2 regions of the Acutalibacter intestini genome follow, and region 1 is predicted to be linked to the other one. Evidence: predicted binding sites of a transcription regulator. Region 1 holds the regulator's gene; the other holds the start of a gene.

Region 1 (16,136 bases):
CATTCCAATTCTATGTATATCGGAAAGAAGGGGAAGCCCACAAACGGACCTCCCCCTTTCCAAAATGAATATTCACCAAATCGCAATCTTTTCGATAAAGAACCGCGCATCGCACTCCCACGGAAGCACCCCAAAAACGCGTTAGCTCACCGAAGGGTTTCCACTCCCACAGCGCGTAGCTTTGCGCGCCCCCGCGAAAAGGACGCGGCGTCCACGCTGCCGCGCTGGCTCAACTTACGGTTTCCACCGGCAAGTGAGCCGGAGCGAACGCCCCCGCGACTAATGATGCAACGCTTGCGTTGCCCCCGCGACGAATGGTCCAGCGCTTGCGCTGGTTATTCGTATTCTACCACGTTGACCCAGCCCATGAGGAACTCTTTCTCCTCGGGCTTGCCCTTTACAGACTGGGAAGCCGCTACAATGGGCAGCCACTTCTGCACATACTGCTTGGCGGTATCGGTCTTTTTGCAGAAGAGCTCCAGGTACTTCTCCGCGCCGTCCATGTCTCCGTTGAGCCAGAACAGCAGATAGGTGCGGGCCACGTCCGCGCTGGCGTTGCCCTGGGTAGCATGGGCCCAGTCCAGAACCGCGTAGCCGCCGTCAGGCTTAATAATCACGTTGCTGGGGTTAAAGTCGCCGTGGCACAGCTTGCGGTGCTTGGGCAGGCTGTCCAGCCGGGCGTCCAGCTCATACCGGGTGGTGGCGTCCAGGCCGGTCTGGGCAATCTTCCGGCGCATCTTGTCATAATGCAGGTTCAGCATGGGGGCGGTCTTGGTGTGCAGCTCAATCTGGATCTCCACCAGGCGCTCCAGGTACTCCTGCTTCTTCTCCGGGTTTTCCTTCATCAGCTGGTCCAGGGTTTTGCCCTCAATATAGTCTGTGACAATGGCCCACTTGCCGTCTACCATCTCTACGGCCTGCACATGGGGCATAGAGATGCCGGTCTCTTCCACGCGGGCAATGTTTAGGGCCTCGTTCAAAATATCAGCCTTCGAATAACCCTCGTCAAAAACCTTGATTACCTTGTCGTCTTCCCGATAAACGGTTTTGGAGGTACGTGCCGCTATAATTCTTGCATTTTCCAAAGTCATTGTGAATGCCCCTTCCTAAATTATTTGCCGTAATAGCACTTCAGATAAATCTCTTTGATCTCGCTCATCAGCGGATAACGGGGGTTGGCGCCTGTGCACTGGTCGTTAAAGGCGTTTTCCACCATCTCGTCCAGGGTATCCAGGAAGTACTTCTCATCTACGCCGTAATCTTTGATGGTCTTTTTAATGCCAATCTTCTCCTTCAGCTCCTCCAGGGCGGCAATCAGGCTCTCCAGCAGCTCGTCGTCGTTATTGCCGGGCAGGCCGCAGGCCCGGGCAATCTCCGCGTAGCGGGCCTTGGCATGGGGATACTGGTACTGGGAGAAGGTGCCCATCTTGGTGGGGACCTCGGCGGCGTTATAGCGGATGACGTCGGTCAAAATTACCGCGTTGGCCACGCCGTGGGGCAGGTGGTGGTAGGCGCCCAGCTTGTGGGCCATAGAGTGGTTCAAGCCCAGGAAAGCGTTGGCAAAAGCCATACCGGCAATGCAGCTGGCCTCGCCCATCTTCTCACGGGCAATGGGGTCGTTGGCCCCGTTCTCATAAGCGGAGGGCAGGTACTGGAACACCGCCTTGATAGCCTGTAGGGCCAGACCGTCGGTAAACTGGGAGGCCATAATGGACACGTAGGCCTCAATAGCGTGGGTCATGGCGTCAATACCAGAGGCGCTGGTCAGGCCCTTGGGCTGGCTCATCATGTTGTCCACGTCCACAATGGCCATGGTGGGCAGCAGCTCGTAGTCCGCCAGAGGCCACTTGGTGCCGGTCTTTTCGTCGGTGATAATGGCGAAGGGGGTCACCTCGGAACCCGTGCCGGAAGAGGTGGGAATGGCCACCATCATGGCCTTCTGGCCCATCTTGGGGAACTTGTAAATACGCTTGCGGATGTCCATAAAGTCCATGCTCATGGACTGGAAGTCCGCGTCCGGATGCTCGTACAGCACCCACATGATCTTGGCCGCGTCCATGGGAGAACCGCCGCCCAGGGCAATGATCACGTCGGGCTCAAAGCTGCGCAGCTGCTTCACGCCTTCATGGGCGCAGGCCAGGGTGGGGTCGGGGGCCACGTCGCCGAAAATCGCGTACTGAATGCCCAGCTCATCCAGTTTATCGGTAAGGGGCTTGGTGTAGCCGTTTTTGTATAGGAAGGAGTCGGTAACAATAAAGGCCTTCTTCTTATTGTACTCGGTTTTCAGCTCTTCCAGGGCCACGGGCATGCAGCCCTTTTTGAAATATACCTTCTCAGGCACACGGAACCACAGCATGTTTTCTCTCCTCTCGGCCACGGTCTTTATATTGATAAGATGCTTGACGCCCACGTTCTCGGAAACGGAGTTTCCACCCCAAGAGCCGCAGCCCAGGGTCAGCGAGGGGGCCAGCTTGAAGTTGTACAGGTCGCCAATGCCGCCGAAAGAGGAGGGGGTGTTTACCAGGATGCGGCAGGTTTTCATGGCCAGCTGATGCTGCAAGAGCTTTTCCTTCTGGGCCGGATGGATATACAAAGAAGCGGTGTGGCCGTAGCCGCCGTCCTCAATGAGGCGCTCCGCTTTCTGGATAGCGTCCTCAAAGTTCTTGGCACGGTACATGGCCAGCACAGGAGACAGCTTCTCGTGGGCAAACTCTTCGGAAAGCTCCACGCTCTCTACCTCGCCGATGAGGATCTTGGTGGTCTCGGGCACCGTAACCCCGGCCAGCTGGGCAATCTTAAAGGCGGACTGGCCCACAATCTTGGCGTTCAAAGCGCCGTTAATAATAATGGTCTTGCGCACCTTGTTCAGCTCGGACTTAGAGAGAATATGGCAGCCGCGCTTGACAAACTCGGCCTTTACCGCGTCGTACAGGGGATCTAGGGTAATAACGGACTGCTCGGAGGCGCAGATCATGCCGTTGTCAAAGGTCTTGGAGTGGATAATGGAGTTCACGGCCAGAATGGGGTCCGCGGTCTCGTCAATAATAGCGGGCACGTTGCCTGCGCCCACGCCCAAAGCCGGGGTGCCGGAAGAATAAGCGGACTTTACCATGCCGGGGCCGCCGGTGGCCAGGATGATGTCCGCCTCGGCCATAACCAGGTTGGTCAGCTCCAAAGAGGGGGCGTCGATCCAGCCAAACAGGCCCGCGGGCGCGCCGGCCTTTACGGCGGCGTCCAGCACAACCTTGGCCGCGGCAATGGTGCACTTCTTTGCCCGGGGATGAGGACTGATAATAATGCCGTTGCGGGTCTTTAGGGCCAGCAGGGTCTTAAAGATAGCGGTAGAGGTGGGGTTTGTGGTGGGGATAACGGCGGCGATTACGCCGATAGGCTCGGCAATTTTCCGAATGCCAAAGGCCGCGTCCTCTTCAATCACCCCGCAGGTTTTGGTATTCTTATAGGTGTTATAGATATACTCGGCGGCATAGTGGTTCTTAATAACCTTGTCCTCCACAACGCCCATGCCGGTCTCTTCCACGGCCTGTCTGGCCAGGGGAATACGCTGCAAGTTCGCGGCCATTGCCGCCGCGCGGAAAATCTCGTCCACCTGCTGCTGGGTGTAGGTGGCGTAAACTTTCTGCGCCTCGCGCACACGGGCCAGCATTTTTTCAAAGGTTTCCACGTTTTCCACGATCTCATAATTTGTTTCCATGAAATTGCCCATCCTTTGCTGTTTATTTTGTGCTGAATCGTTCTCTCAGGTGGTTGGAAAGGAGCGCCAGCGATACCGCCATATTCTCGTTTTGCACCAGTATGCCTTCCGGCACGTTCAGGTGGGCGTTGGCGAAATTCCACACCGCCAAAATGCCGCTTTCTATCAGCTGGTCGCACACCTGCTGGGCGTGCTCCCCCGGCACCGTGATAATACCGATGTGCACCCCCACCCTGTGGCAGAGGCCGGGCATTCGTTCCATTGGCAAAATCTTTTTCCCGGCCACCTCTGTGTCCGCAAGCCTGGGGTCCGCGTCAAAACCCGCCAGAATGTTCAGCCCGTACTGGGGGAAGCCGCTGTATGAGAGCAGCGCCTGGCCCAGCTTTCCCGCGCCCACCAAAATGGCGTCTTGGGTATTGTCATAGCCCAAAAAGCGTTCCAGCTCGCCAATCAGCTCCGCGCGGACATAGCCCACCTTTGGCCTGCCCAGGCTGCTTACCGCCGCCAGGTCCTTGCGCACCACCACGTCGTTGATGCCCAAAGCCTCGGCAATGTTTGTGGCGGACACATGCTTGCCCAGGGTCTTGGAGGCCCCTTTGAGAAAATTCAGGTATGCCGGCAGCCTTTGCAGGGTCTGTTTGGAAACACACCGGTCTGGCATTTTTTATCACCTCTTTTCTGGCCTTATCCTCTTACTACATATAATATAGCACATTTCAGCGGAAAAGGGAAGAGGCAAAAATGTATATCGATATTAAAATACCGATTATAATTTGTGCATATTTACGGGATACCGCCCAAAACCTGACAACGGGAACTTTGCCGTGTCAGGCCTCTCTCCAAAGTTTTTTCAGAAAGCCCTTTATTTTGCGCCTGTTATGCAATATAATATAGGTATTACTGTCTTTTGAAAGGGAGTTCGCTATGCAAAGCAATCCGAATTTTTTAGATACTGTCCACCGCCTTCACTTTGTAGGCATTGGCGGCTCGGGCATGTGCCCTATGGCAGAAATTCTGCTGCACAAGGGCTACGCCATTACTGGCTCGGACCAAAACGAGTCCGACACCCTGGACCGCATAAAAAGCTATGGCATCCCGGTGTATATGGGCCACCGCCCAGAAAATATCGGCGACGCCCAGGCCGTGGTTTACACCGCTGCCTGTAAGCCCGACAATCCCGAGCTGGCAGCCGCCCGGGAAAAGGGCGTTCCCACTTTAGAGCGCGCCGCTGTTTTAGGAATGCTCACGGACCAATACCCCCAGCTGGTGGCTGTTTCCGGCACCCACGGCAAAACCACCACTACCGCCATGCTCACCCAAATTCTGGTGGAGGCCGGCGCGGACCCCAGCGCCATTATCGGCGGAAAACTTCCTCTCATCGGCAGCAACGGCCGGGCTGGACACAGCGGCACCATGGTCTGCGAAGCCTGCGAGTATGTGGACACCTTTTTACTGCTGCACCCCGCCGTATCCCTTATTTTAAATATTGAGGCCGACCACCTGGACTATTTTAAAAACATTGATAATATTGTCAAGTCCTTTACCCAGTTTGCCAGCCAGACCAGCGGGCGGCTGGTGGTCAACGGCGGAGACCCCCGGGCCATGGCGGCGGTGTCCGGGCAGAGGGACAAGGAGGTTGTCACCTTTGGCATGGACCCCTCCTGTGATTATTACCCCACCCAGCTCAACGAAGAGCCCACCGCCTGCGAGGACTTCACCTTAACGCACCAGGGAGCCCCCCTGGGCCGGGTAAACCTTTCGGTGCCCGGCAAGCACAACCTGCTAAACGCCCTGGCCGCCGCCGCCGCCGCCCATTCTCTGGGGATCAGCCCAGAGAGCATTTGCCGCTCTCTTCAGGCTTTTACCGGCGTGCACAGGCGCTTTGAAATGCTGGGCAAGTTCGGCGGCGTTACCGTGGCCGACGACTTCGCCCACCACCCTACCGAGCTGAGGGCCGTGCTCTCCTCTGCCATGAAAATGGGCTACCGGCAGGTCTGGGCCGTGTTCCAGCCCCACACCTTTTCCCGCACCTACACCTTTTTGGACGGCTTCGCCCAGGCCCTGTCCATCCCCGACCATTTGGTGATGACCGAGATTTTGGCGGTGCGGGAGGAAAACACCTACAACATCCACACCAGCGACCTGGCGGCAAAAGTGCCCGGCAGCCGCTGGTTCCAGAGCTTCGACGAAATTGCCGACTATGTAATGGACCACGCCCAGCCCGGGGACCTGATCTTGACACTGGGCGGGGGCGACATCTATAAATGCGCTAACCTGATGGTGGAGCGGTATCGCAAACGCAGTTAAAAACTGGAAAAACCGCCTTTCAGGTAGGGCGGCAACGTAAAAAAGGGAATGATTTTGTGATAAAAGCGGTTTTTTTCGATATCGACGGCACCCTGCTGGACCACGGCCACGGCGGCGTAATGCCTGCCTCCACCCAGCAGAGCCTTTTCCGGCTGCGGGAAAAGGGCGTGAAATTATTGGTAGCAACCGGGCGTTTCCCAGCCATGGTCACTTTTATGGAGGAGCACTTCCCCTTTGACGGCTTTGTTACCATGAACGGCCAGCTGGTCTTTCTGCGGGACGGAACGGTGATCCACCGGCTGGCCCATGATCCGGGGGATATCCGCCAGCTGGTGGATATCTCCCGCCGGGAGGGGTTTCCCAGCCTGATTATTGAAGAAACGGAGTATTTCTACACCCTCCCCTCTCCCGCCATTGACGCGCACTTTCTGTTCGGGGGGCTGCCTGTTCCCCAGGCCGCCTATGACACAGCCCGGCTACAGGAGCACCCAGTACTGCAATTTCTCATCTATGCCCCCGAGGATTTGGCCCACCTGGCCCCCTTGCGGCATATTTACCCCACCAGCGCAGGCGGGAATGTCTATGATGTAATTCCCAAAACCGGCGGCAAAGAGGTCGGTATTGGGGCCGCGGCCAAGTACTTTGGCATAAGCCGGGAAGAGGTCATGGTGTTCGGCGACGGAGACAACGACCAGACCATGCTCCGCTGGGCGGGCGCCGGCGTGGCCATGGGCAACGGCACCCCGGCGGCCAAAGCCGCCGCGGACTACATAACCGCCCCGGTGGACCAGGACGGCATTGAGAAAGCCCTGGAGCATTTCGGACTAATATAATATGCGGCCCGGGCCAGCCTGCGGCCAGCCACGTAGCTCTTGATGGTGGTCCCCACCACCCGGTGGAACAGCGTGGAGCAATAATAGGGCGAGTACCCCACCTGCCGGGACATCTCCCCCAGCAGGGACTCGCTGGTCAAATGCGCCTCCAGCCAGTCGATCATCTTCTGCACCGTCTGGTTCCACTCCACCATTGGCTTTACCTCCACTGCCCAAAGGGATCTTTCGCATTTATCTTACCGCGTCCAGGGCCCAAAAATCTTGACCTCACTTGCAAAGCTGAAAAGGGCGGAGGGTTTTTGCCCCCGCCCTTTTGTTGCGCCGCGTTTTTGTTTAGATGTTGTAGATGGACACCGCGTCTCCAATGGTTTTTTCCATGGCCTCCCGGCCGTACTTATCCACCTCGGCCTTGTTCTTCTCGCCGTGGGTCAGGCAGCCCGCGCCGCCTATGCAGCCCCCCACACAGGCCATGCCCTCAATAAAGTTTCCGGCCAGGGCGTTCTTGCTCTTTTTCAGCAGGGCCAGGCGGCAGGCCTCTATGCCGTCGCAGGGCACGGCCTTTAGGTCGAACGCAATGCCCTGTTCCTTCATAGCCTGGGCCACCGCGTCGGACACGCCCCCGGACCGGGCGAAAATGCGCCCATAGTACGAGGCGTTGTCCAGCACGTCCTCGGGCAGGCTGGTAATATCCAGGTCCCGGCTGTCAAACAGGGCCTGAAGCTCCTCAAAGGTCAGCACCGTGTCAATCAGCGGGCGCACCCGCTCCTGGCGGGCCTCGGCCTTTTTGGCGGTGCAGGGGCCGATAAACACCACCTTGGCGGTGGGGTCGGTCTCCTTCAGGTACTTGGCCAGCCGGGCCATGGGCGACAGGTTGTGGGAGATATGCTCTTGCAGCTCGGGGAAAGCGGACTTGATGTATGCCACAAAGCCCGGGCAGCAGGAACTGGTCAAAAAGCCCTTTTCCGCCAGCTCCCGGGACTCCTCCATGGCCACCATGTCCGCGCCCAGGGCCGCCTCGATGACAGTGAAGAAGCCCAGCTCCTTCAGGCCGGTAATCACCTGGCCCAGGCTGGCGTAGGTAAACTGGCTGGAAATGGAGGGAGCCACCACCGCGTACACCTTGTACTGGGTGTTGTTCTCGCTCTTTTTCAGCATATCAATGACGTTGAGCATAAAGGACTTATCGGTTACCGCGCCAAAGGGGCACATATACACGCAGGCCCCGCACTGGATGCACTTGCTGTCGTCTATAGCCGCCGCGTTGTCCTCGTTGATGGTAATGGCCTTCACCTTGCAGGCCACCTGGCAGGGGCGCTTGCGGTCCACAATGGCGGAGTAAGGGCAGACCTTTGCGCACTGGCCGCACTCCACACACTTGGTCTTGTCAATGTGGGCCACATGGTTGTGGTCAAAGGAGATGGCGCCCCGCTTGCACACGTCCTCGCAGCGGTGGGCCAGGCACCCCCGGCAGGAGTCGGTGACCTCGTACCCGGCGGCGGGGCACTCGTCGCAGGCAATGTCAATGACCTCAATGATGTTGGGGTTGTCCGCGTGGCCGCCCATGGCCATTTTCACCCGCTCGGCCAAAATGGCCCTCTCTTTGTATACGCAGCAGCGCATGGTGGGCTCTTTGCCGGGGACGATGGTCTTGGGAATATCCATCATATTCTCCAGGATCTTATCCTCCCAGGCAAGCCGGGCGGTCTCCCGAAGAACCTTATATTTTAAGTACTGTACCTTGGTGTCAAAACGTCTCATCTGGTGTTTCTGGTGCATCTCATGCAGCTGATCCGGTGAAATCGATTGGCTCACTTTGGCTGTCTCCTTTCAGGGGGAAAAAATCAAACTTGCGCCCGTCTGCCAAAAGCCCCCGCGTATTTCATCGGGAACAAGTTTTTTCATTAAAAGTAGCTGACCTTCACCCGCTTGCCCATCTGCTTTAAGCAGCTGACCAGCTCGTCGGCCAAGCTCATTTTGATGCTGAAGGTAATGGGCAGGTCCGGGTTCTGGTGGGCGGGGTTAATGGCCCGGCCCACAAAGAAGTTGATGTCCGTGGCCTCCTCAAACAGCAGGCGGCTAATCATGGCCGCGCCGTCCCGCTTCATGCCCCAGTCCTCATACCGGTCGTTGTCCTTTAGGTAGTCCTTGGCGTATTCCAGCACCCGGGCCACGGTAATCACGCCCTCGGTCACCAGGTCCACGCCCTCTATCTCGGCGGTGGGCGGCAGGTCCGAGCCCTCAAAGTTCAGGCTGGGCTTCAGGGGCTTTCGCAGGAACTTGGAGGCAATGGTAGAGGTGGTGCCCCCGCAGATAATGTGCTTGCCCTCTTTGGAGAAGAACAGGCTCATCATCCGGTCGCAGTCGTCTCGGTTGGAAGGGGGGCCAAACAGCATGTTCATGGGCTCCCTCTTGCGGATGCGCACCACGCAGGAGGTCACGTCGTCCTTGGGCTGGCCGCCGTACAGCTTGTAGCACTCGTCCACCAGCATGGTAGAAAGGGTCTTGGCCGTATAGCCCGCCAGAATGATGGTCTCCATAAAGCTGGTGATGTCCTCCATGGACCAGCCGAAATTGTACTCAATGCCAATGCCCGCGTGGGGGCAGCCGTCGCTCATGGCAATAAAGGCGTCGTTCTCCCGCAGGGGGATGGTGGACTTAAAAATCTGCTTGCCCCCAATGTTCATCTCGGTCTTGGGATAGTCATAGTTCACCCCGTCCCGCAGAAGAATCACATGGGGGTTGTCGTACTGAATCAGCTCGGCGGTCTGGTTGTTCAGCAGGTGGATGATGGTAAAGGTGGAGTAGGCTACCCCGTGCTCGGAGCTTACCGGCAGGGTGGCCGCCACCGCGGAGACGCACTCCTCCAGGGGCAGGCCCGCGGCCATCATGGTGGAGATAATCTTCGAGGTCAGGGTGGAAAGAATGCTGGCCTTCACCCCGCTGCCCAGGCCGTCGGCCAAAACCACCACGGTGGAATCGTCGCTCTGCTCAATGACGTCCACATGGTCGCCGCAGAGCTGCTCGCCAAAATGGTTGATGCTCTTATAGCCGATATCGGCGCACAGGTCATTCATCGGTGATCGACTCCTTCAGCTTTGTCAGGGCGATCTTAGTCTCGGCGGCGGTCTCGCCCAGCAAAGAGGCAATGTCCTGCACAATGCGCATCTGCCTTTCCACCACCTTATCGGCCACCTCTACGGTCTGGCGGCTGATGTCCTCCTTTTTCACCCGGGCCTGCTCTTCGTCCGTGATGTCCCGCAGCAGGCCGATGAGAATGTGCAGGTCCCGGTCATAGACCACGCTCTGCTCTACATAACATTTATATTCCGCCAGGTACACCCGCTGGTCCCGCACGTCCCGCTTGGTGTTCAGTACGTTGAGGAACACCGTGGGGTCCAAAATGCGCACCACCGGCTCGCCCAGCACGTCGGAGGCGGAGCGGATGTTCATAATCTTCCGGGCGGCGGAGTTGATCTGCTGTACCTCCAGGTCCTCGTTGAGCACAATCAGGCCGTTGGGGGTATTGTTCACAATGGCGTCGGAGAAGCTCTCGGCCTTGTCCTTTAGGAAGGGCAGGCACATGCTGATCTCTGCCTTGCCCTGGCACACGGCCACGGCCTTTTCCCGGCAGGTATTGTACCCGCAAGAGCCGCAGTTTAGCTCTTGCGAGGGCTTGAACTTGCCCATCTGGCGCAGCACGGTGTTAATCTCCGCCTCGGTGGGCTGCTGGCTCTGCATCTCCAGGTAGGGGAAGCTCTTCTTCATGGACCGGGCCTCGGGCTGGCGCACCTCGAAGTCCCTCTCCCCCGCGTAGTTGGACACAGCCACATAGTCCCGCACCGGCGAGCGGTCCTCCATCACCGGCCCGCCTACGCAGCTGCCGGCGCAGATGGACATTTCGATAAAGCACTTGTGAATCTTCCCGTCAATAATGTCCCGCAGGGCTCCCATGCAGTTTTCCGCGCCGTCCAGGGCCAGATAAGCATAGCCCGGGGCGTCCAGAGACATGGTCTTAAGGATGCCCCCCGTGGTGGGGAAAAACCGGGCCCGGCTGCACTCTTCGTGGTCCAGCTCTTTCTCCAGCTTCACCCCCGCGGCCTCCAGCCATTGGGTCAGCTCCTCAAAGGTGAGCACGCAGTCCACCACGCCCTCGTAGCGGCCGGCCTCGTCCTTTTTGGCCACGCAGGGGCCAACGAATACGGTCTTTGCCCCGGGCACCCGGCGCTTAATGTCTTTGCAGTGGGCCATCATGGGGGAATCAATGTCCGCCAAAAATTCCAGGGCGGCGGGGAAGTGCTTTTGAATCAGCAGGTTGACAGAGTGGCAGCAGGAGCTAATCACCACGTCCCGGCCGTCCTCCTTCAGCATGCGTTCATACTCGCTCTTCACCATGGTGGCGCCCAGGGCGGTCTCTTCCACGTCCATAAAGCCCAGCTGCTTTAAGGCCTTTTTCATGGAGCCAATGCCCACCCCGGGGTAGTTTGCCACAAAAGAGGGCGCCAGGCTGACAATGACCGGCGCGCCGCTTTGCAGCAGCACCTTGGCCTTTTCGGTCTCGTCCACAATCTCCTTGGCGTTTTGGGGACAGACCACAAAGCACTGGCCGCACAAAATACACTCGTCGTGAATGATATGGGCCTGACTGCCTGAAAAGCGGATGGCCTTTACAGGACAATGGCGGATACATTTATAGCAGTTTTTACAGTTCGATTTCTTCAGCCGCAGAGATTCCGGCATTGGGGCAGTCTCCTTTCGCTATAAAACTGAAAGCCGGCTTTTTTTAAACCTTGGCCTTAATGTTGGTCTCAAAAAACTCTTCCACCGTTTCGGGAGAAACAGAATGGAACTGCTCGTCTACCGTAACGCACACACCCTGCTGGCACTTGCCCATGCAGAAAGTGCCGCCCAGGTCCACCTTGTCTTTCAGTCCGTTGTCCGCGATGAGCTGCTGAAGCTGCTCCACCACCTGGCGGGACCCTTTTATGTGGCAGGAACTGCCGATACACACTGTTACTTTCATGAAATTGACCTCCTAAGAAAATATTGTGGGGCTGTCTGACATTATTTTAGCATTTTCGTGGAATTTTTGCAATCAGAAATTTTCTTAATCTTGAGGGCCTATATCGATAATTTTTTATCGATATTTCACCTGTCAATTAAGCCTTATCCAAAAAACCGGTGGAAAAAAAGTAAAAAAATCCCTTTTGTTTTCCGGGTTTGTTTGGCATCGGGCGGGCTCTGGCGGGGCCGTCCCTTCCATCATACGCGAAAAGCGCCGGGGACATGCCGGCGCTTTTGACCCTTGGACGCTTTTTTTACAGCCGAATCTTCATCCACCCGCCCTGGCGGAAGCGCAGGAACGTCAGGATAAAGCGCAGCACCTGGTCGCAAAAGGTGCCCAGCCAGGCCCCGATGAGCCCAACGCCCAGAGGGTAGCACAGCAGCCAGCTAAGCCCCGGGCGAACCAGGGTAACGCTAATCAGGGAAACCAGCGCGGTAAACTTGGTGTCCCCCGCCCCCCGCAGGCAGCCGAACACCGTCACCTGCTCAATCTGGAAGAACAGCGTAATGCTAAGAATGCGCATAATGGTCACGCCATAGTCCAAAATCACCTGTTCATGGGAAAAGAGCATAAAAATCTCTTTTCCAAAGAGGAAGTACACCACAGCCACCCCAAAGGCGCAGATGAGCCCAATCTTCTGGCAGACATTGCCATACAGCTTGGCCATGTCCGGCCGCTTGCGGCCCAGGCTTTGGCCAATAAGGGTCACCGCGGCCACCGAGAGCCCGTCTCCAAAGGAGAAGGACATGCTCATCATGTTCATGCCAATCTGGTGGGCGGCCAGCTCGGTGGTGCCCAGGTGGGCCACCGTCATGGCAAACAGCAGAAAGCCCACCCGCAGGCACAGCTGCTCCACAAAGGCGCTGGAGCCCACGTTGGCCAAAGACTTTAGGCTGGCCCGGTCCGCCAGCCACCCCTTTACGGACCGCAGGTTCAAAAAGCCGTCTTTCTTAAGTACAGAGGCCAGGCTAAGGGCGCAGGCGCACACTGTGCCAATCACCGTGGCCAGGGCCGCGCCCCGCACCCCCAGGGCGGGAAAGCCGAAGTTTCCCCCAATCAGCAGGTAGTTGAAAACCACGTTCACCCCATTGGAGATGATATTGGTAACCATGGCAATGCGGGTGTTCCCGGCCCCCCGCTGGGCCGCGTTCAGGGCCAGGGAAACCGTGGAAAAGCCCAGGCCGCCCATAATAATCTGCAAATACTCCACCGCGTACGGGTGGGTGTCCGGCTTTGAGCCCACCATGCGGATAATGGGCCCCGCAAAGGCCACAAAAACCAGGCTGACCACCAGGGTAAGGGCCACGGTGGCCAGCAGCGCGGTGCGCAGCACCCGGTTGGCGCTTTCCCGGTCCCCGGCCCCCCTGCGCCGGGCCACAATGGCGGAGACCGCCACGTTCAGCGAGAGAAAAACGGCCAGGCCCAAAAACTTTGGCTGGGTGGTCAGCCCCACCGCGGCAATGGCGTAAGAGCCCAGGGACCCCACCATGATGGTATCTACCAGGCCGGCCAGGCACACGAAAAAGGATTCCAGCACCGAGGGCCAGGCCACGTTTAGGGCGTCTTTCACAATCTGCCCGCTGGGGGGCACCTCCCCCAGCTCCATGCCCCGGCAAACCTTTTGAGGGTTTACAAACCGCACGCTCTTCCACTCCTCTGCAAAAATAGTTGTTTATGCAATTATTATAGCGCCCCTTACCGGAAATTGCAAGGGCCCCTTGTTTCGCCCAGACGCTTCCCCCAGGGGCCGCGCAGCCACAGGCCAAAAGGACCGCCCATAAAGCCCCTATTCCCAGGATCTCCCGCCCAAAACCGGCCTGCCAGGGGCAGCCCGGCAGGCCCCCCGCCCCAAAAGGCAAAATGTCCACAATCCACAAGAAACCCCTTGCAACGAGCGGAAATTTAAGCTATAATATGGATGAGATTTTTCTAAAGAAAGGAACGTGTTTCCATGGCAAAACAATTTGTATGCACCAAAACCGAGCCTGTGGTACAGACCCAGGCGGGCAAGCTGCGGGGGTTCATCATCGACGGCACCTATACCTTCCACGGCATTAAGTACGCGGACGCCCAGCGCTTCCAGGCGCCCCAGCCCCCCGCCCCCTGGGAGGGCGTGAAAGACGCCTTTTCCTATGGCTACGTGTCCCCCATGCTGGACCGGGAGGGCTGCCAAGGAGAAATTATGGTGCCCCACCGCTACTGGCCCAAGGACGAGCACTGCCAGTACCTGAACCTGTGGACCCAGTCCATTGACCCCAGCGCCAAAAAGCCCGTCATGGTCTGGCTGCACGGCGGCGGGTTCTCGGCGGGCTCCTCCATTGAACATATCGGCTACGACGGCGAAAATCTCTCCAAGTACGGCGACGTGGTGGTCGTCACCCTAAACCACCGGCTGAACATCCTGGGCTACCTGGACCTCTCCCCCTACGGCGAGAAATACGCGAACTCCGGCAACGCGGGCAACGCCGACCTGGTGGCCGCCCTTCAGTGGGTGCGGGACAACATCGCCAATTTTGGCGGCGACCCGGACAACGTCACCATTTTCGGCCAGTCCGGCGGCGGGGCCAAGGTGTTTAACCTGATGCAGATCCCAAAGGCGGACGGGCTGTTCCACAAGGGCATTATCATGAGCGGCGTGTTTGACGGCATGATGAAGCCCAAAAGCCACGACAGCCGGCCCCTGATCGGGGCTATGCTGAACTACCTGGGCCTGACCGAGGCCCAGGTGGAAGAGCTGGAAACCCTGCCCTATGAGCGCCTGGCCGAGGCCTACAAGGCCGTGGCCCCGGAGATTGAAAAACAGGGCCACTATGTGGGCAACTGCCCCATTGAAAACGACTTCTATGTGGGTGACCCCCGGGACGTGGGCTTTACCGACCACGCCAAGACCATCCCGGTCATTGTGGGCTCTGTGTTCGGCGAGTTCGACTTCGGCCCCGGCATTGCCAACAAATACAACCTGACCCAAGAAGAGCAGCTGGAAATCCTGCGCAAAAAGCTGGGCAGCCACGCCGAAGAACTGGCCCAGGCCTTCCGCCAGTGCTACCCGGAAAAGTGCCTGGTGGACCTGCTTAGCCTAGACGGGGTCTGCCGCGAACCCAGCAAGGACTTCGCCCGCAAAAAAGCCGCCCATCCCCAGGCCCCCACCTACTGCTACCTGTTTAACCTGGACATGCCCCTGGACGACGGCCACTGCGCCTGGCACTGCGCGGACATCCCCTTCTTCTTCCACAACACGGACAAGGTGTTTGTCTGCGATATTCCCGGGGTCTCGGACCTTTTGGAGGACCGCATGGCGGGCAGCTTTGTAAACTTTGCCCGCTACGGGGCGCCCAGCTGCCCCTCTTTGCCAGAGTGGACCCCCTGCGCCCCAGACGACGTGGCCACCATGATCTTCGACCGGGAGTGCGCGGTGCGCCATAACCACGACGACGCCCTGTACAAGGCCTACCTGCCCCATGCCCCCAACCCCTTCGCCCCCCGCAAGGAAGAGGAGGACGAGGCGCTGTTCCTGCACTAAGGGGGCTTATTCCCCCCCAAACAAAAAGGGATGGAAAAAAGACGCGGTCCAGGTGCGGGGAAGGTCTCCACTGGAGACCGTTTTGACCCGACCGAGCCGGCAGACGAGACCAGCCGAGACCGACGCCCCTAAGCCGCCGGAGGCAAAACATGTTTCCGCCCTTTTCGGTATTTTCGCAGAAAATGCCGACTTCTCCAGCCATAAAGCTTTGAGTGGTGGAAGGTCTGCGGGCCTAGTTTACCGCCAAAAACGGGCTAAAGAGCTTTACGCCGGCTCTTTAGCCCGAATTCTATTTGGGAGAGCCCAAAAGGAGTATTTTTTATGACGATATTTTGGCCTCCGGCGGTTTAGGGGCTCTGCCCCCAAAAACCCCGCAACCTTTGTAAAGGTTGACGAAACTTTTACTGTTCCGTTGCCGGAGCCTCGTTCGTTTATCAATGCGTTTGGACACTCCCCTCTGTTTCCCGGCCTTGCCAAGCGCGGGTTTTTGGTGTATCATGTAGAAAAACCTCAAAAGGACTGAAGCCTATGACCAAACAAGAAGTGGCCCAAAAGGCCGTGGACGCCCTAAAGGCGGAGTATCCCGACGCCTTGTGCTCTTTGGACTACCAGGACCCCTTGCAGCTGCTGATCTCCACCCGGCTGGCCGCCCAGTGCACAGACGCCCGGGTCAACCAGGTCACCCCGGCGCTGTTCGCCCGG
Region 2 (16,136 bases), on a different contig from region 1:
GAGCCCATGGAGGTGGTGGAGTTCCACAACCTGCTGGCCAGGTCCTACTTGATTTTAACCGACAGCGGCGGCATCCAGGAGGAGGCGCCGTCTTTGGGCAAGCCAGTAATTGTGCTGCGGGACACCACGGAGCGTCCCGAGGGGGTGACGGCGGGGACCCTAAAGCTGGCGGGCACAGAAGAGGAGTCCATCTATGGGCTGGTGCGCCAGCTGCTGACGGACGGGGCCGAATACAAACGCATGAGCCAGGCAGGGAACCCCTATGGCGACGGCCAGGCCAGCAGGCGCATTGCGGACGCCATTGTGGAATATATGAAGGGTCGGGCCCAGTAAACTGTAACAAAACTCGCGGAAACAGAAACCGCGGCAAAGGGGGATGCCTATGAAGGGAAAAGTACATCTGCGCTTGGAGCGCAGCCGAAGGAACCTATTTGCCGCCGGGGCATTGCTGGTGGTCTCGGTGGCCTTTTTCGCAGTAGAGTGGCCTCTGGCCTTTATGGAGGATGGCGCGGGAAAGCAGACGCCGGCCTGGTGGTACATATTTACCTACAGCGGCCTTACCGCCGCCAGTGCTGTGCTGTGCCTAACGGGCGTTGACCTGCCCCCGGGCATACGCCAGTCTTTGGGCTGGCTGATGCTGCTGGTTCTCCCTTTAGGTTCTTTCATCGCGGTGGACGCCATTAACGGCACCCGCTTGTGGGAGTTTCCTCAGGCCCGGTGGCTGGCCAACTACCTGTGCTACCTTTTGGTGTTTGCTCTGGCCTTTGGGCTGACCCGGCGGGCCTGGGCGGCGGCGGCCATTGGCGGGGCAGTGTCTATTATTTTCGGTATTGCCAATTATTTTGTGGTGCAGTTCCGCGGGCAGCCCATCCTGCCCTGGGACTTCACTTCCTTTGCCACTGCCCTGATGGTCTCCGGCGGGTATGAGTATGCGCCTACCCGAAAAATGGCTGTGGCGGCCCTGGGATATATTTGCTCAGTGATTCTCTGCGCCAAGCTGGTGCCAAAGGATGGGCTTACCACCACTCGGCGTTTTCGCCTGACCGAGCGGCTGACAGCCTTTGGGGTATCGGCGGCGCTGGCCTTTGTGCTGTTCCCCCTGAACGGCCTGGAAAACCTGGGCATCTCGGTATGGGCCTGGAACCAAAAGGCCAGCTCTGAGCTAACGGGCATTGCGGCGGGCTTTTTTGCCAATGTGCAGTTCATGCTGGTGGATAAGCCCGAGGGATACTCCCCAGCCAAAGTAGAAGAATTGGCGGCCGGGGCGCCTGCCCCCCGGCTGGTGGGCAGCCCCTCAGGCCTGCCCACCATTGTAGCCATTATGAACGAGTCTACAACAGACTTTGGCAGCTTTGGCACCCTGGAGTTTTCCCAGGACAACCAGCCTATGCTTCATGCTTTGCAAAACACAGGAAACTGCATTTTTGGCAAGGCCTACTCGTCGGTTTACGGGGGCAATACCTGCAACAGCGAATATGAGTTTCTTACCAGCAACAGCATGGCATTTTTGCCTGCGGGCAGCAAACCCTACCAGCAGTATGTGGACAGCCCCCAGACCGCGCTGCCCTCTATCCTCAAGGAGTACGGCTACCACAGTGTGGCGGTGCACCCCGGAGACCGCAAGGCCTGGGAAAGGGTGGACGCCTACCCGTGCCTGGGATTTGACGAGTTTGTAGACGCGGAGATCTTTGACGTAAAGAGAACCTTTGAGCACCGGCTGACCAGTGACAAGTCCTGTTATGACCAGCTGATTTATGAGTACGAGCGCTGGCGGGGGGAACCGCTGTTTCTGTTTGGAGTGACCATCCAGAACCACGGCGGCTATGAGGACGAGGCCTACCGGGCCCGGGTGCGCCATGTGCAGGTAAAGGGGCACGAGGGCAAGTGGCCCCAGGCGGAGCAGTACCTGACCTTGACCAACCGTGCGGACCAGGCCCTTTCGGACCTTTTGTCCTATTTTGAGAGACAGCCGGACCCGGTGGTGGTGCTGTACTTTGGGGATCACTGGCCCAAGCTGGAGGAGGGATTTACCCGGGCGCTGCTCAAGGACAAGAATGGCTTTGAGTATACCATGAGCCAGTACCAGGTGCCCTTTTTCATTTGGGCGAACTACCCCCTGGAGGGAGAGGAAATCGAGGCGGTGAGCCTAAACTATCTCTCGGGCCTGTTGCTAAGGGCTGCTGGGCTGGAAGGCAATGCCTATACCAACTACCTAGAGCAGCTGCGCCAGACCCTGCCAGTAGTTACGGCCATTGGGCACATGGACAGCCAGGGCAACCTGTACCGCCAGGGGGCGGCCACGCCGTATAGGGAACTGTTGAACGAGTACGCGGTGATGCAGTACAACAACGCCTTTGACGAAGAGGGCAGGGTAACAGAAGTATTTGGCGAGGCCAAAGCCCCGATTCGGGTGGCCTAGGATGTCCACCTTCCACCTAGTCCCTGTTTGAACCATGGAAAACGCCGTCTTTATGCCCATAAGCGGCCCCTTTCCCCGTCCAAAATCCTCGTGAATCGGAAGATGAACTTGCGTTTTTTCCTTGAAATGGACCTCTTCTGGGCAAAAGGACCTCGTTTCATCTATTTTCAAACAAGGCCTAGCTGACGGCTCGGGGAAGGGGCTGACTGGACGGCATCTGGAAAAAGTCGGAGTAAAACTTTTTTCAAAAAGTTTGCAGAGCGCGAGACAGCGTCTCGCGGCCTTATAGAGAGGAGTAGATGAAATGTCACTGGTGGCTGTGCGGCGGGTCAATGAATGGGACGGGCCGTCCATGCTGAAAATTTACGCGCCCTTTACGGGCACGCCGGCCGCGCCGGAAAAAGAAGCGCCGGATCTTCAGGCGTATATTCAGCGTATTGATACATATACTTATGGCCTGGGGTGGCTGCTTTGTGAGGTGGACTGCCATCCGGTGGGTTTTGCCCACCTAACCGAGAACCGTTTGGCCCCCAAGGACCTTTTTTCTGTAGAGTTCCAGCTCTATGTGGCCAGGGAATGGCAGCGCAAGGGTGTGGGTACAGCTTTGTGGAGCCTGATGCGGGACATTATGGAGGAAGGGGACCGGCGGCGGGTTTTGGCTTATTTCAATCGGGAAAATGCCGCGGCCCAGGGCTTCTTTTCCGCCATGGGTTTTACCCCACAGGCGGGCGGAAACGAGGCGGTGGCCATGTATTACAGCCTTTCGCCCAGGGACCCGGAGGCAGAGCGCCCCACCAAACCCTATCTCATTGACAAATTCGTCTATGAGGCGGCCCGAGAACGGGCGGCGGGGCTGGTACGGGCACAATAGCTTTCTGAATTTTTCTGGAATACATTTTTAAAAAATTGTGAATGACCTCTTGTAAAAAAGCCTGGTCCGTGGTATGATTTACTTGATTTTGATAAAATGCCGGAGAATGGTGTTTTTTCAGGATCTAAAAATGTTTTGCTATAGCTATATTTCTTATAATATCTTGCGAAAGGAGGTCAAGAAGCAATGAATCAGTTCTTATTGTCCACGGCGGCGACCCCCGGCTATTTGCAGGTGGTGGCCATGGGCCTTATCACGGTGTTCGTGGTGCTCATTTGCCTGATCATCCTGATCAAAATAATGGGAGCGCTCATAGGTGGCGCTTCGGCCAGTTCCAGCGCCCCGGCTCCTGCGCCAGTGCCCCAGCGGGTTGTGCCCGCGCCTGCCGCCCAGCCCAATAAGCAGCAGCTGGTGGCCGCTATCTCTGCCGCCATAGCGGAAGAGATGGGCAGCGACGTGAACCACATTAAGATTCATTCCATCAAAAGGCTGTAAACAAGGCCTTGCTGTTTTTGCCAGTTTAGTCCGGGCAGGGGCCGTTGCGGCTGTCCGCCCCTAAAATCCAGCGGGCGTTGGCCCAGAAGAGCCGCCCCGGCATCTATTTAGAAAGGAAAATAATCGCTATGAGAAAATATAATGTGAACGTAAACGGCACTGCTTATGAAGTTACCGTAGAAGAGGTAAAGGGCGGCGCAGCCCCCGTAGCCGCTCCCGCGCCTGTGGCCGCCCCCGCGCCGGCCCCTGCTCCGGCCGCGGCTGGCGCGGGTGAGCCTGTTAACGCCCCCATGCCCGGTACCATCCTGGACGTGAAGGTCACTGCTGGTCAGGCGGTAAAGTCCGGCGACGTGCTTATGATCTTGGAAGCCATGAAGATGGAAAACGAGATTATGGCCCCCAAGGACGGCACTGTGACCTCTGTGGCCGCCTCCAAGGGCGCTTCTGTAGAGAGCGGCGCGCTCCTCTGCACCATTGCTTAAGGGGAAAACTCCCCTGCGCAACCGCAGACAAATAGAAAAGGAGTGTAACCTGAATGGAAGCAATTAACAGTTTTTTGCAAAGCACCGGCTTTGCCCAGGTGGTCAAGGAGCCGCTGGACCTGGTAATGATTCTCATCTCCTGCGTACTGCTTTACTTGGCCATTGTTAAAAAATTCGAACCCTTGCTGCTTTTGCCCATTGCCTTTGGCATGCTGCTGACCAACCTGCCGGGTGCTGGCATGTACCATGCCGAGTTTTTCGCGGACGGCGTTATTAACTGGCAGGAGCTGGGCACCGGCCACGGCGGCCTTTTGGACTACCTGTACCTGGGGGTTAAGCTGGGCATTTATCCTTGCCTGATCTTCATTGGTGTGGGCGCGGGCACGGACTTTGCCCCGCTGATTGCCAATCCCAAGACCCTGCTGCTGGGCGCCGCGGCCCAGCTGGGCATTTTCATTACTTATATTGGCGCAAACCTGCTAAGCTTTACCCCAGAGGAAGCCGCGTCCATCGGCATTATTGGCGGTGCGGACGGTCCTACGGCTATTTATACCACCGCCAACCTGGCGGCACATCTGCTGGGCCCCATCGCTGTGGCAGCCTATAGCTACATGGCCCTGGTGCCGGTAATTCAGCCGCCCATCATGAAGGCGCTGACCACCAAGGAAGAGCGCCGGATTAAGATGAAGCAGTTGCGCAATGTAAGCAAGACCGAAAAGATTCTGTTCCCCATCGTCGTGACCATTTTCGTGTCCTTCATGCTGCCCTCCGCGGCTCCCCTGGTGGGCTGCTTGATGTTGGGCAACCTGATGCGCGAGTGCGGCGTGGTAGAGCGCCTGAACAAGACTGTGCAGAACGAGCTGATGAACATTGTCACTATTTTCCTGGGGATCTCTGTGGGCGCTACCGCTACGGCCAAGAACTTCCTGGACCTAAAGACCCTGGCGATTCTGGCTATGGGCGTGGTTGCTTTTGGCTTTGGTACTGCCGGCGGCGTGCTGCTGGCCAAGCTGATGAACGTGTTCAGCAAAGAGAAGGTCAACCCCCTCATTGGTTCCGCCGGCGTCTCCGCTGTGCCCATGGCCGCCCGGGTTTCCCAGGTGGTGGGCCAGAAAGAGGACCCCAGCAACTTCCTGCTAATGCATGCCATGGGCCCCAACGTGGCCGGTGTGATTGGCTCGGCTGTAGCGGCCGGTGTGCTGATGTCTCTGTTCGGCTAAGAAGGAGGATACTGAATTATGGCTAAAAATCCCCTGAAGATTATGGATACCATCCTGCGCGACGCCCACCAGTCTCAGGCGGCTACCCGGATGAAGCTGGAGGACATGGTGCCCGTGCTGCCCCTGCTGGACAGCATTGGCTACTGGTCTCTAGAGTGCTGGGGCGGCGCCACCTTTGACGTGTGCATGCGTTTTTTGAACGAGGACCCCTGGGAGCGCTTGCGTACCCTGAAGAAAGGCCTGCCTAACACAAAGCTGCAAATGCTGCTGCGGGGCCAGAACCTGCTGGGCTACCGGCACTATGCGGACGATGTGGTAGAGGCCTTTGTGAAGAAGTCCCTGGAAAACGGCATTGACGTAGTGCGCATTTTCGACGCCCTTAACGATCCCCGGAACGTCCAGGCGGCGGTAAAATTCGTCAAAGAATACGGCGGTTTTGCCGAGGTGGCCATCAGCTATACCAAGAGCCCTGTGCACAGCGAGGACTACTTTGTAAAGCTCTCTATGGAGCTGGAGAAGATGGGGGCTGATTCCATCTGTATTAAGGATATGGCGAACCTGTTGCTGCCCTATGACGCCTACTCCCTGGTAAAGAAGCTGAAGGAGAATGTGGGTGTGCCCATTCACTTGCATACTCATAACACCACTGGTACTGGCGACATGACCAATCTGATGGCCGCCCAGGCTGGCGTGGACATAGTGGACTGCGCATTGTCTCCCTTGGCCAACGGCACCAGCCAGCCCGCTACCGAGGCTATGGTGGCCACCTTGCAGGGTACCAGCCGGGATACTGGCCTGGACATGGGCAAGCTTTCCGAGGCTGCCGCCCACTTCCGGAATGTGGCCCAGAAGCTGGATATTAACCCCAAGGTGCTGAAAGTGGACGTGAATACCCTGCTGTACCAGGTGCCCGGCGGCATGCTCTCGAACCTGATCAGCCAGTTGAAGCAGGCCAACGCCGAGGACAAATATTATCAGGTACTGGAAGAGGTGCCCCGTGTCCGCCAGGACTTTGGGTATCCGCCTCTGGTCACCCCCACCAGCCAAATTGTGGGCTCTCAGGCGGTGCTGAACGTGCTTTCCGGCGAGCGGTACAAGATGGTCTCTAAGGAGTCCAAGGGTCTGCTCCGGGGTGAATATGGCAACCTGCCCGGCCAGGTGAACGAGGAAGTGCGCAAGAAGTGCATTGGCAACGATGAGGTGATTACCTGCCGTCCTGCGGACCTGCTGGAGCCTGAGATGGAGAAGCTGAGGGCCGAGTGCAAGGAGAAGGGTTTGGGCCACTGCGAAGAGGACACCCTAAGCTACGCCTTGTTCCCCCAGGTGGCCAGCAAGTTTTTCGCCTGGCGGGACCATCCCCATCCGGCTGAGCCCGAGACAAGCGCCGCTCCGGCTGTAGCAGCACCTGCGGCTGCTCCGGCTGCTGTAGCCAATGACAATAGCCCTCGTACCTTGGTGGTAGAGGACTTAACTGGCGGTAATTTTTGATTGACCTGATAAAAATGGACAGAATAAGAAAGGCCGGCACAGGCGTGCCGGTCTTTTTTGTTTGAGGATAGAGGAATGTGGGCGCGGAAGCTTGCCATTATGAGACAGGCTGGATGGGTAGGGTAAAGACTGGGCGCCTAAGAAAGCCATGTATTTATGCTTGTGTGCTGTCGAAAAATATGCTATAATGACTCGGAACAGAATTTGCAAAGAAGAACGCGCCGGCATTTTTTTGACTGGAAAAGGAAACTGACATGAAGGAAATCCACCTTAAAGAAAAACTCGCGCCGCATATAGGAGATTTTATGGCAGCGCTGCTCTTGATTCAGCCCCTGCTGGACGTGCTTTCCTATTTTATGCGGGAGACCGGGACCACTGCGGTGACAACCACCCTGCGCACGGTTTTGCTGATGGCTGTTAGCCTATACGGGCTGGCGGTTAGCGGAAAAAGACGGGTGTATTGGGTGTTCTATGGGGTCATTGGCGGCTTTTGGCTGCTGCATATGCTAAACTGCCTGCGTCTTGGTTATCGGGACCCAGTAGGAGATGCAGCCGAGTACCTGAAGCTGGTGCAGTTCCCTCTGTGGACCCTGGCTTTCATCACCTTTTTTAAGGGCCATGACAGGCTGGATTTGCGGGTGGTGGGAATACTGGCGGCGAATTTTGGCGTTATTTTACTGATTATCGGCCTTTCCTATGCCGCCGGCCGGCCGGAATACACCTATGACATTCCAGCGCTGGGGGTCAAGATGGGGCTGCTGGGGTGGTTTGGAGTTCCCAATACCCAAAGTGCCATTGTCTCTATGCTCACCCCCTGCTTGCTGCTGTGGGCTTACCGCACTGGGCGGGTGTGGGTGTTCTCGCTGGGATGTGCGGCGGGGTTTGGACTGCTGTACTTTACCGGCACTCGATTGGCATACTATTCGGCAATCCTGGTGGCCGCGGGCTTCTTGGCTCTTGTGCTTATTGCCGGAGGACGTATGCGCTGGTGCTGTGTGCCTTTGGCTGTGGTTTTAGCGCTTTTGGTGCTATGCCGGAGCATGTCCATTATGGAGCGGCGCCAGGCCCTTACTGGGGAATCTTATGACTTGTACCAAGAGCAGAGCGACCATATTATGGGAGAGGACAAAGATTTTGTCTATACAAGCGGGGAGGTGCCCGCTAAGATAATAGAAAAAATCACCCGCGTGTATGAGGAAGTCTACACCCAGCGCAGTCTGGCGGACACCCCTCTTTTGGGGGATCTGCTGGAGCGCTTTGGGACAGAACGGGTTATGAAGCAGTACCAGTATTCCACCAAAGCTTCGGACCTGTATAATACCCGCAGCAAGAAATTGGCAGTGATGTCCCTTTCCTGGCAGGAGCAGGACTTTCTTGGAAAACTGCTGGGCATGGAATATGCAACAGCTACCTTAAATGGTACCCATTATGACCCAGAGAATGACTTCCCCGCGCTTTTGTATTATTACGGCTATGTGGGTGTGGGGTTATATGGGGCCTTTGCGGTCTGTTTTTTGCTGGGGGCTGCATGGGGCGCGCTGAGAAACTGGCGGAGGCTGCGGAGCTATCTTTCACCCCAGCTGCTGGCCTATGGCATGACCTATCTGCTGGGGCTTGGGGCGGCTCAATTTTCGGGCCAGGCTCTGCGCAAACCCAGCCTGACTGTGTACCTGGCCCTGGCAGCGGCACAGCTGTATACTGGGGCCCACTCCGGAGAGGGCAAACTTTTTGCCAGGTATGAACGCCGCCCCGGGGTAACTATGAAAAAATTATAAGGAGGGCGGCCCATTTGCCAAAGCAATTACAGAAGACAAAGCAATTCCTTGTGGACCGGTTGGGAATGATTCTGCTGGTCCTTGTGGCCATACAGCCTTTGCTGGATGTACTCTCCTATTTTCTAAGCGAAATGGGCAGCAACGCCTTTTCTACCGTGCTGCGCTTTGGAATGCTGATGCTGGTGGCCCTGTTTGGCTTTTTCCTTAGTGAGACTAAGCGGTACTATCTCATCCTATACGGCATTGTGGCGGTATTTTGGGCAGTGCATGTGGCCAATGGTTTTCGGGTGGGATATATCTCGGTGGTGCAGGACACGGCGAATTTTCTGCGCATCCTAAATTTTCCCATCTTTGCTTTAACATTTATTACGGTTTTAAGCATAGACAGCGGCCTGCGGAAATACTTTTACCTGGGGACCGCCGTTGCCTTTGGGGAGATGATCCTCTTTACAGCCCTGCCCTGGCTGACCGGAAATCCGGTGTACACGTATCCTGCCCTGCCAGTGGGCATTATGGGCTGGTTTGTAATCCCCAACGCCCAGGCGGTTATTTTGGTGCTCTCCGCTCCCATTGCCATTTATTGGGCTTATAGCACGGGAAAATATCCGCTATATCTGGCCGCAGCGGTGCTATGCTTTGGTATGATGTTTGCCACTGGCACGAAGTTTACCTTTTACTCCATCTTTATTATTGCGGGCGCCTATGCTTTCCTATTTGTGGTGCAAATGGGAAAGAGATGCCTGAAATATGCTCTGCCCATGCTGGTACTGTTTGGACTGGTGTTTGCCTTTAGGCACCAGTCCCCCATGGCCCTGCGGGAGCGGATGTCTGCCTATTCGCAGGGGATTTTGGGCGAGGCAGTGGAGGAGAGTTTGGAAAACAGCGGCGTGGATGAGAAGATCATTGATATTATCAAAAACGAGGGCGAAGAGGAGGAGAAGCCAGAGGAGAATGTGCCGGTAACTCCCCCGGAGAAGGTGCGGGCCAAAATGCGCCAGGGCCTGATGGGGATTTATACGGATGAAGAGATTTATGGCAAGCAGCTGAACAATATGAATGAGCGCTTTGGGGTGTACAATGTGATGGAGGTGTTCCACCACTCTGCCGCCACAGGTCTGCTCTCGGATTTTCGGGCCACAAAGACCTTCTTTGCGGAACTGATTTGGAGCGAAAAAGACCTGTTCACCAAGTTTTTAGGAGTGGAATACAGCGACTTTGTGGTGGACGGCATTATTTATGATTTGGAGAACGATTTTCCGGCGGTCTTTTACTGCTGCGGATACATTGGTTTTGGTCTGTATATGCTGTTTTTTGCCATATTTGTGTTGGCGGTGCTTAGAGCCTTTGGCCTTGGCATGCTGTGGACCTTCCGGGCGGATGCGGGCAAGCCGGGAAACTGGCTAAAGCGGACCGCCGCTAGCCTGTACCGGGGGCTGAAGGGCTTTTTGACGGTGGAGCTAGGAGCCATGGGGATGAGCTTTCTGCTGGCGGTGATAGCGGCCCAGTACTCGGGCTATGTGCTGCGCCGGCCCAATGTGACCATTTACTTTGCCATATCGGCAGCGTGTCTGCTAAGCATGTGCGCAAAGACAGTCTGCCACAAAAGGCAGGCGGAAAAGAAAAAATTTGTCTGGTAAATAGGCTGAGCGCGCGGCGCCGCAGGTCAAAGGAGACGGTTGCTTCCTTGCAGCGGCATTGTTTGGTCTTGCTGGTCCTGGAGTCTGTTAAAAAACTCCAAAACAGGGTCAGTTTTGCCCAGAAATGGTGGCTTCGGCGTCAAAAAGCCTGGAAAGGGGCCAGTATTTCTCCGGTTTCAAAACAGACTCTAGTAATACTAAAAAAGGCCAAACCGGCCAAAAGCACAAAACGTGCAAACAAAAAGCGAGGTGGAAGCTATGTTGCGAGGAATCGGAGTGTCAGAGGGCATTGGTTTGGGAAGAGTTATGCTGCTAGAGGAAAGCAGCTTAATATATGAAGAGAAGCGAGACATAGACGCCGCAGCGGAAAAGGCACGACTGCTACAGGCTGTGGACACTTTTTGCGCCAATACTGCTGGACAGATGGAGCTGCTGAAAGCCTCCGCCGGGCAAAAGGATGCGTGTATTTTAGAGAGCCATATCAATATTGTACGAGACCCGGAACTGCAAGAACAGGTGGGGCAGCTGATAGACCAGGGAAAATGTGCGGAATTTGCCATCAAGGAAAAGTGTGACCAGTATGTGGAAATGTTCACAAGTTCCAATGATGAGCTAACCCGGCTGCGGGCCAGTGATATTCGGGATGTTTGCAATGCCTTGCTCTGTTTGCTGTTGGGGGTGAAAGAAACAGAGGTACACCAGGCTCCCAAGGGCACCATTCTGGTGGCAAAAGAGCTGAGCCCTTCGGTTATGGCGGCGATTGATAAAGAGCGTATTGCGGGTCTGGTGACAGAGGCCGGCGGGCGAATGTCCCATTTCTCTATTTTGGCCCGGGCAATGGGCGTGCCCACCGTGTGTGGAATAGAAGGCGCGGCAGCCAAGCTTTGGAACGGGGAATTTGTCATTGTGGACGGGAGCAGGGGCGAAGTCATCTGCGAGCCAGGGCAAGAGCAGATCCAGGAGTACATGAAAAAGCAGACGGACTTTTTGGAAGAGTACGCCCCCCAGTCCTTCCGGGATAAAAGAACGCTTTCGGCTAGTGGAGAGGAATATCATCTTTATTGTAATATTAGCATGCCCACCGGGGCGGCCCGAGCAGTGGAAGCCGGCGGCGAGGGCGTGGGGCTGTTTCGAACAGAGTACTTATTTATGAACCGGGAACAGGCGCCTGGGGAAGAGGAGCAATACCGGGCCTACTGCCAGGCGCTGCAAGGTCTGGAAGGCCGGCCCCTAGTAGCGCGCACCCTGGATGTGGGCGGCGACAAGGTGGTGCCATGCCTAAGCATGGGAGAAGAGGAAAACCCTTTTTTAGGGTTAAGGGGCATCCGCTGGTGTCTGGCTCACCAGGAGGTATTTTTAGTCCAGCTGCGGGCGCTGCTGCGGGCTGGGACCCAAGGGGACCTGCGCATTATGCTGCCCATGATTTCCTCTTTGGAGGAACTGCGGGCGGGCCGGGCTCTGCTGCAAGAGGCTGGGGAACAGCTAAAGGCTCAAGGTGTTCGCTATGCCCAGAACCTGCCAGTGGGTATTATGATAGAGACTCCGGCAGCGGTGTTTTTGGCGGAGGAGCTGGCCCAGGAGGCGGACTTTTTCAGCATTGGCACCAATGACCTGACAGGATACATTATGGCATGTGATCGGGGGAACCCCGCTGTTGGACATCTGTATTCCCCCTTGCAGCCAGCAGTGCTGAAAGGACTGCGGCACGTGATTCAGTGTGGCGTGCATAGGGGGATTCCAGTGAGCGTCTGTGGCGAGGCGGCTTCGGATCAGCGGCTGATCCCCCTGCTTATGGCTTTTGGCCTTAGCGGGTTCAGTGTGCCGGTGGCGTCTGTACTAGCTGTACGCAGGCTGATTTCCCGATGGACCAGAGAAGAGGCGGAGGCCATAGCGGAAAAGGCGATGAAAATGAATACCGAGGCAGAAATTGCCGAAACTTTGACAAAATAGAGAGAAAAAAGAGACAGCGGCCAAAAGAAAGGCCGCTGTCTCTTTTTTTGTTTTGATAGGGAGGAGCACCCTAAAGAGGGCATAAAAAATAGAAAAATAAATTGCGGAGGCAGTCACGACCTAAAAATCCACCTATCTCTTTTCTAAACTTTTTTATGTTTTTGTTTAATTTTTTGTGGTATCATAAAGCAAATCAAGAAGGGAGGAAACAATTTATGACAAAAAAAGAGAGAGTACGGGCTGTTTTAGAGGGGAAAACCCCCGACCGGGTCCCCGCGGGTTTTTGGTTCCACTACCCTGCCTCCCTAAGCGCCCAAGAGACGGCGGAAGAGCATTTGAAGCTGTTTCATCACACGGACGAGGATATTATGAAGATCATGCAGGATTTCATGTATCCCATCAGCGGCGCGATTACCAAGGAATCTGATTGGTACAACATTAGGTTTGAAGCTCCGTCCTCTTCAGCGACATTCCAAAAAGCGGCGGAGATTATCAAGCGAATTTTGGATGACATGGGCGATGAGGCATATACAGTGCAGACGATGTTTGGCCCCTTCAAGGCCGCCTCTTTTGCCTTTGGGGACCAGCTGCTGATGGACCATGCCAAGCGCTACCCCAAAGCGGTGGCCGCGGGGGTAAAGATTATTGCGGAGATGTGGGTCCAGTGGGCCAACGCCTACATGGACTTGGGCGTGGACGGCATCTACTTCTCGGCCCAGTTCGGCGAACCGGGACGCTTTACAGACGAAGAGTGGGAAATGCTGGTGAAGCCCTCGGATCTGCTGGCGCTTTCCGCTGCGGAAAAGCGGGAGGACAAATTGAATATCCTACATATTTGCGGTGAACCGGAATATGCTTTTAAGACAGAGCTTTCTCGTTTTGCGGAGTATCCGGGCGCAATGGTAAACTGGTCTGTGAAAGATAATGACTTTAGCCTGGCCCAAGGTAAAGAGCTGTTCAAGCGGCCTATTTTAGGCGGCTTAAACAATAAGGGGAATATCCTTAACGGCAGCGATGAGGAAATTTGCGCGGAGGTGAAGGCCTCCATTGAGAGTTTCGGTTCTGCCAGCATGATGATTGGAGCAGACTGCACGATTCAGGGCGAAGGCATTAGTTTGGACCGCATTCAGACAGCGGTTGAGGCAGCACACAGCTTTTCGGTGAAATAAGGACTTATGCAAAGGTTTATACTACTTTAGGCACTAATGCACCAAAATATATATGTTAAGGAGAAAACCATCATGAAAAAACGAATTTTTGCCATGCTTCTTAGCTCTGCGCTTCTTGTTAGTGCGTTGGCAGCCTGCGGCAACGACGCGGGGAGCTCTTCCTCGTCTCAAGCCGACAGCTCCAGTTCCAGCGAAAGCTCTAGCAGTAAAGCGGAAGATCCCAGCTCCAGTGAGACCGGCGGCGATGAAAGCGCTTCCGGTGAGGTTATTGAGATTGAGTTCTTCCAGCAACAGGGTGAAGAGGCCATTCAGGCCGGTTACAACGCCATTATCGAGGATTTCCAGAAGGAATATCCCAATATCAAGATTACCCAGAACACCGTGCCGGACTCTCTGAAGGTTCTGGCGTCCCGCATTGCCACAGACGACGTGCCTCCGCTGCTTACCGACTGGCCCACCCAGTCTCAGTTTAAGGAGAAGGTACGCAACGGCTACTACATGGACCTGACCGGCCAGGAGTTCTTCAGCCGTGTCAACGAGTCCTATTTGGCCATGGCCCCGGCAGATGACGGCAAGCACTATGCTATGCCCTATGCCCGGAACTACATGACCGTGTTCTACAACATCCAGATGTTCAAGGACAACAACATTGAGACTCCTGAGACCTACGCGGATTTCATCAACGTATGCAAGACCTTTAAAGAGAAGGGCATCGCCCCCCTGTACCTGCCTCTGAAAGACGGCGTGGGACACATCTTCCAAGCCACCACAGTGGCGTGGACGCCTCAGGGTGTAGAGGACATGGTAGAGGTGGCAAACGGTAATGGTTCTTTGGTGGGTAATGCCGACTTTGAGGACTATGCCAATAAGATGCTGGAACTGCTGGAATATGGCAACGAGGACGCTTTCGGCATGAGCGGCACCATGATGCAGGAGGCTTTTGCCAACGGCCAGTGCGCCATGATCATTGCCGGCTCTTATGCCAGGGGCAACATCATCCTGGCTAACGGCGACTTTGAGTTCGGCGCTTTCCCCCTGCCCGGCGACACCAAAGAGACTACAAAGGCCCTGACCGGTGTAAACGCCGCCCAGTGCATCTCCGCCTCCGCCAGTGACGCCGAGAAGGACGCTGGCCTAAAGTTCCTGGAGTACATCTCCCGCACCGAGGTGGCCCAGAAGTGGTCCGACCTTTCCGGCGAACCCTCCATTATCAACGGCACTGTGTACAATGACGAAAACTGCATGCCGATGCTGGACTTCATTGACGAGACGGGCCAGGTACACGACTGGATGGCTTCTACCTTGAATAGCAATGTGGTTAACGAGCTGTATAACACCGTGCAGGCTTTCCTGCTGGATAAACAGCCGGTGGATGAATTCTTGAAGAACATGGACACCACTATTGAGACCGCAATGCAGTAAGATTACCCTGTAAAAACGGCTCATTTGAACAGCTGAAGCAAGGGCGGTGATGGTTCCATCGCCGCCCCTGCTTTTTATTTAAGTGTAGTAAGGACAAAAAAGGATGGAAAGAGAAAAGGAGTTTAGGGCGCTAAATGCCAGTGGTAAGGAGCGCTACCCCTGTGCGGCGCTGGCCAAAGCGGCAGGAGAGATCCTGTGTGAATAAAGTCCACTCCGCATGACCGAATATTCCTCTCCCCCTCTTTAAAACTCTGCTACAGAAAGGAGTCCCCCTATGAAAAAATCTAACAGGGAGTCTTTCGCTGATCGGGCGACAAACATACTGTTCACCCTTCCGGCGCTGCTCCTATACTGTGTGTTCTTCATCTACCCAGTGGCTCTGGGCATTAACTATAGTTTTACGGACTGGAACGGCATTGCCAAAGAGTATGGCTATGTGGGCTTTCAAAACTACATTAACCTGTTCAAAAATGCTTTCTTCTGGCAGTCCATGCAGGTTACCCTGATGTATACCCTGATGCTGGTGGTTGGCGTCATGTTTTTGGCCCTGGTGCTCTCTTTAGCGCTGAATTCCCTAAAGCATTTTCAGACCCTTACAAAGTCCGTGTTTTTTGTGCCCGCCATGATCGGCGGCGTGACCATTGCCCTGATTTTTGACCAGATCTACTACCGTGTGCTGCCTGTTATTGGGCAGAACCTGGGCATTAGCATGTTGTCTCAAAGCCCTCTGGCCACTACGAAGACCGCTCTGATCGCGATTGTGGCGGTGAACATTTGGCAGGCCACGGCCATGCCCACCTTGATCTTTATGGCAGGACTTCAGTCTGTGCCCGGCGACCTGTACGAGTCGGCCATGCTGGACGGGGCCAGCGCCTGGAAGCGCTTCCGCTACATTACATTCCCCTACTTAATGCCCACCTTCACCATTAATATGGTGTTGACCATTAAGGCAGGCATTGTCACGTTCGACTATGTTTGGGCACTGACCCAGGGCGGGCCTTCCCGGTCCACTAACGTGATAGGCATTATGATTTACAATGACGCGTTTAACAATATGAAGTTCTCTTTAGCCAATGCGGAATCTATGGTGCTGTTTATAATCATTGCGGCCCTCTCCGCTGTACAGATCAAACTTAACAGCAAAGGAGGCGTGAACGAATGAAAAAGGAAGCCCTCGGCTGGCGCATTGCCCGCGACATTCTTATTGC

What was found. Region 1 encodes Rex, which represses fermentation and respiration genes when NADH is low (regulators of the CRP and FNR family bind a similar motif). Its sites were predicted from a motif close to ATTGTTAANNNNTTAACAAT; they were not measured.
Region 2: U8U68_RS05975 (OadG family transporter subunit) is a predicted target of Rex. The motif match lies at 3,314-3,333, and genes of this name have one in related genera.

What each region holds. Positions count from the first base shown of each region.
Region 1 is NZ_JAWXXL010000006.1:19,010-35,145, reverse strand. Features, by position in the region: gene U8U68_RS06610 (phosphotransferase family protein) at 336-1,091, opposite strand; gene adhE (bifunctional acetaldehyde-CoA/alcohol dehydrogenase) at 1,112-3,712, opposite strand; gene U8U68_RS06600 (redox-sensing transcriptional repressor Rex) at 3,735-4,373, opposite strand; gene murC (UDP-N-acetylmuramate--L-alanine ligase) at 4,637-6,019, shown strand; gene U8U68_RS06590 (Cof-type HAD-IIB family hydrolase) at 6,076-6,852, shown strand; gene U8U68_RS06585 (AraC family transcriptional regulator) at 6,786-7,046, opposite strand; gene U8U68_RS06580 (4Fe-4S dicluster domain-containing protein) at 7,186-8,610, opposite strand; gene U8U68_RS06575 (SpoIIE family protein phosphatase) at 8,754-9,926, opposite strand; gene U8U68_RS06570 ([Fe-Fe] hydrogenase large subunit C-terminal domain-containing protein) at 9,919-11,589, opposite strand; gene U8U68_RS06565 ((2Fe-2S) ferredoxin domain-containing protein) at 11,633-11,872, opposite strand; gene U8U68_RS06560 (MATE family efflux transporter) at 12,168-13,556, opposite strand; gene U8U68_RS06555 (carboxylesterase/lipase family protein) at 13,866-15,434, shown strand; gene nth (endonuclease III) at 15,963-16,136, shown strand, end outside.
Region 2 is NZ_JAWXXL010000005.1:67,223-83,358, forward strand. Features, by position in the region: gene wecB (non-hydrolyzing UDP-N-acetylglucosamine 2-epimerase) at 1-333, shown strand, start outside; gene U8U68_RS05965 (LTA synthase family protein) at 383-2,419, shown strand; gene U8U68_RS05970 (GNAT family N-acetyltransferase) at 2,724-3,290, shown strand; gene U8U68_RS05975 (OadG family transporter subunit) at 3,477-3,785, shown strand; gene U8U68_RS05980 (biotin/lipoyl-containing protein) at 3,914-4,267, shown strand; gene U8U68_RS05985 (sodium ion-translocating decarboxylase subunit beta) at 4,321-5,487, shown strand; gene U8U68_RS05990 (pyruvate carboxylase subunit B) at 5,506-6,975, shown strand; gene U8U68_RS05995 (O-antigen ligase family protein) at 7,281-8,750, shown strand; gene U8U68_RS06000 (O-antigen ligase family protein) at 8,765-10,387, shown strand; gene ptsP (phosphoenolpyruvate--protein phosphotransferase) at 10,646-12,337, shown strand; gene U8U68_RS06010 (uroporphyrinogen decarboxylase family protein) at 12,553-13,506, shown strand; gene U8U68_RS06015 (ABC transporter substrate-binding protein) at 13,579-14,928, shown strand; gene U8U68_RS06020 (carbohydrate ABC transporter permease) at 15,203-16,090, shown strand; gene U8U68_RS06025 (carbohydrate ABC transporter permease) at 16,087-16,136, shown strand, end outside.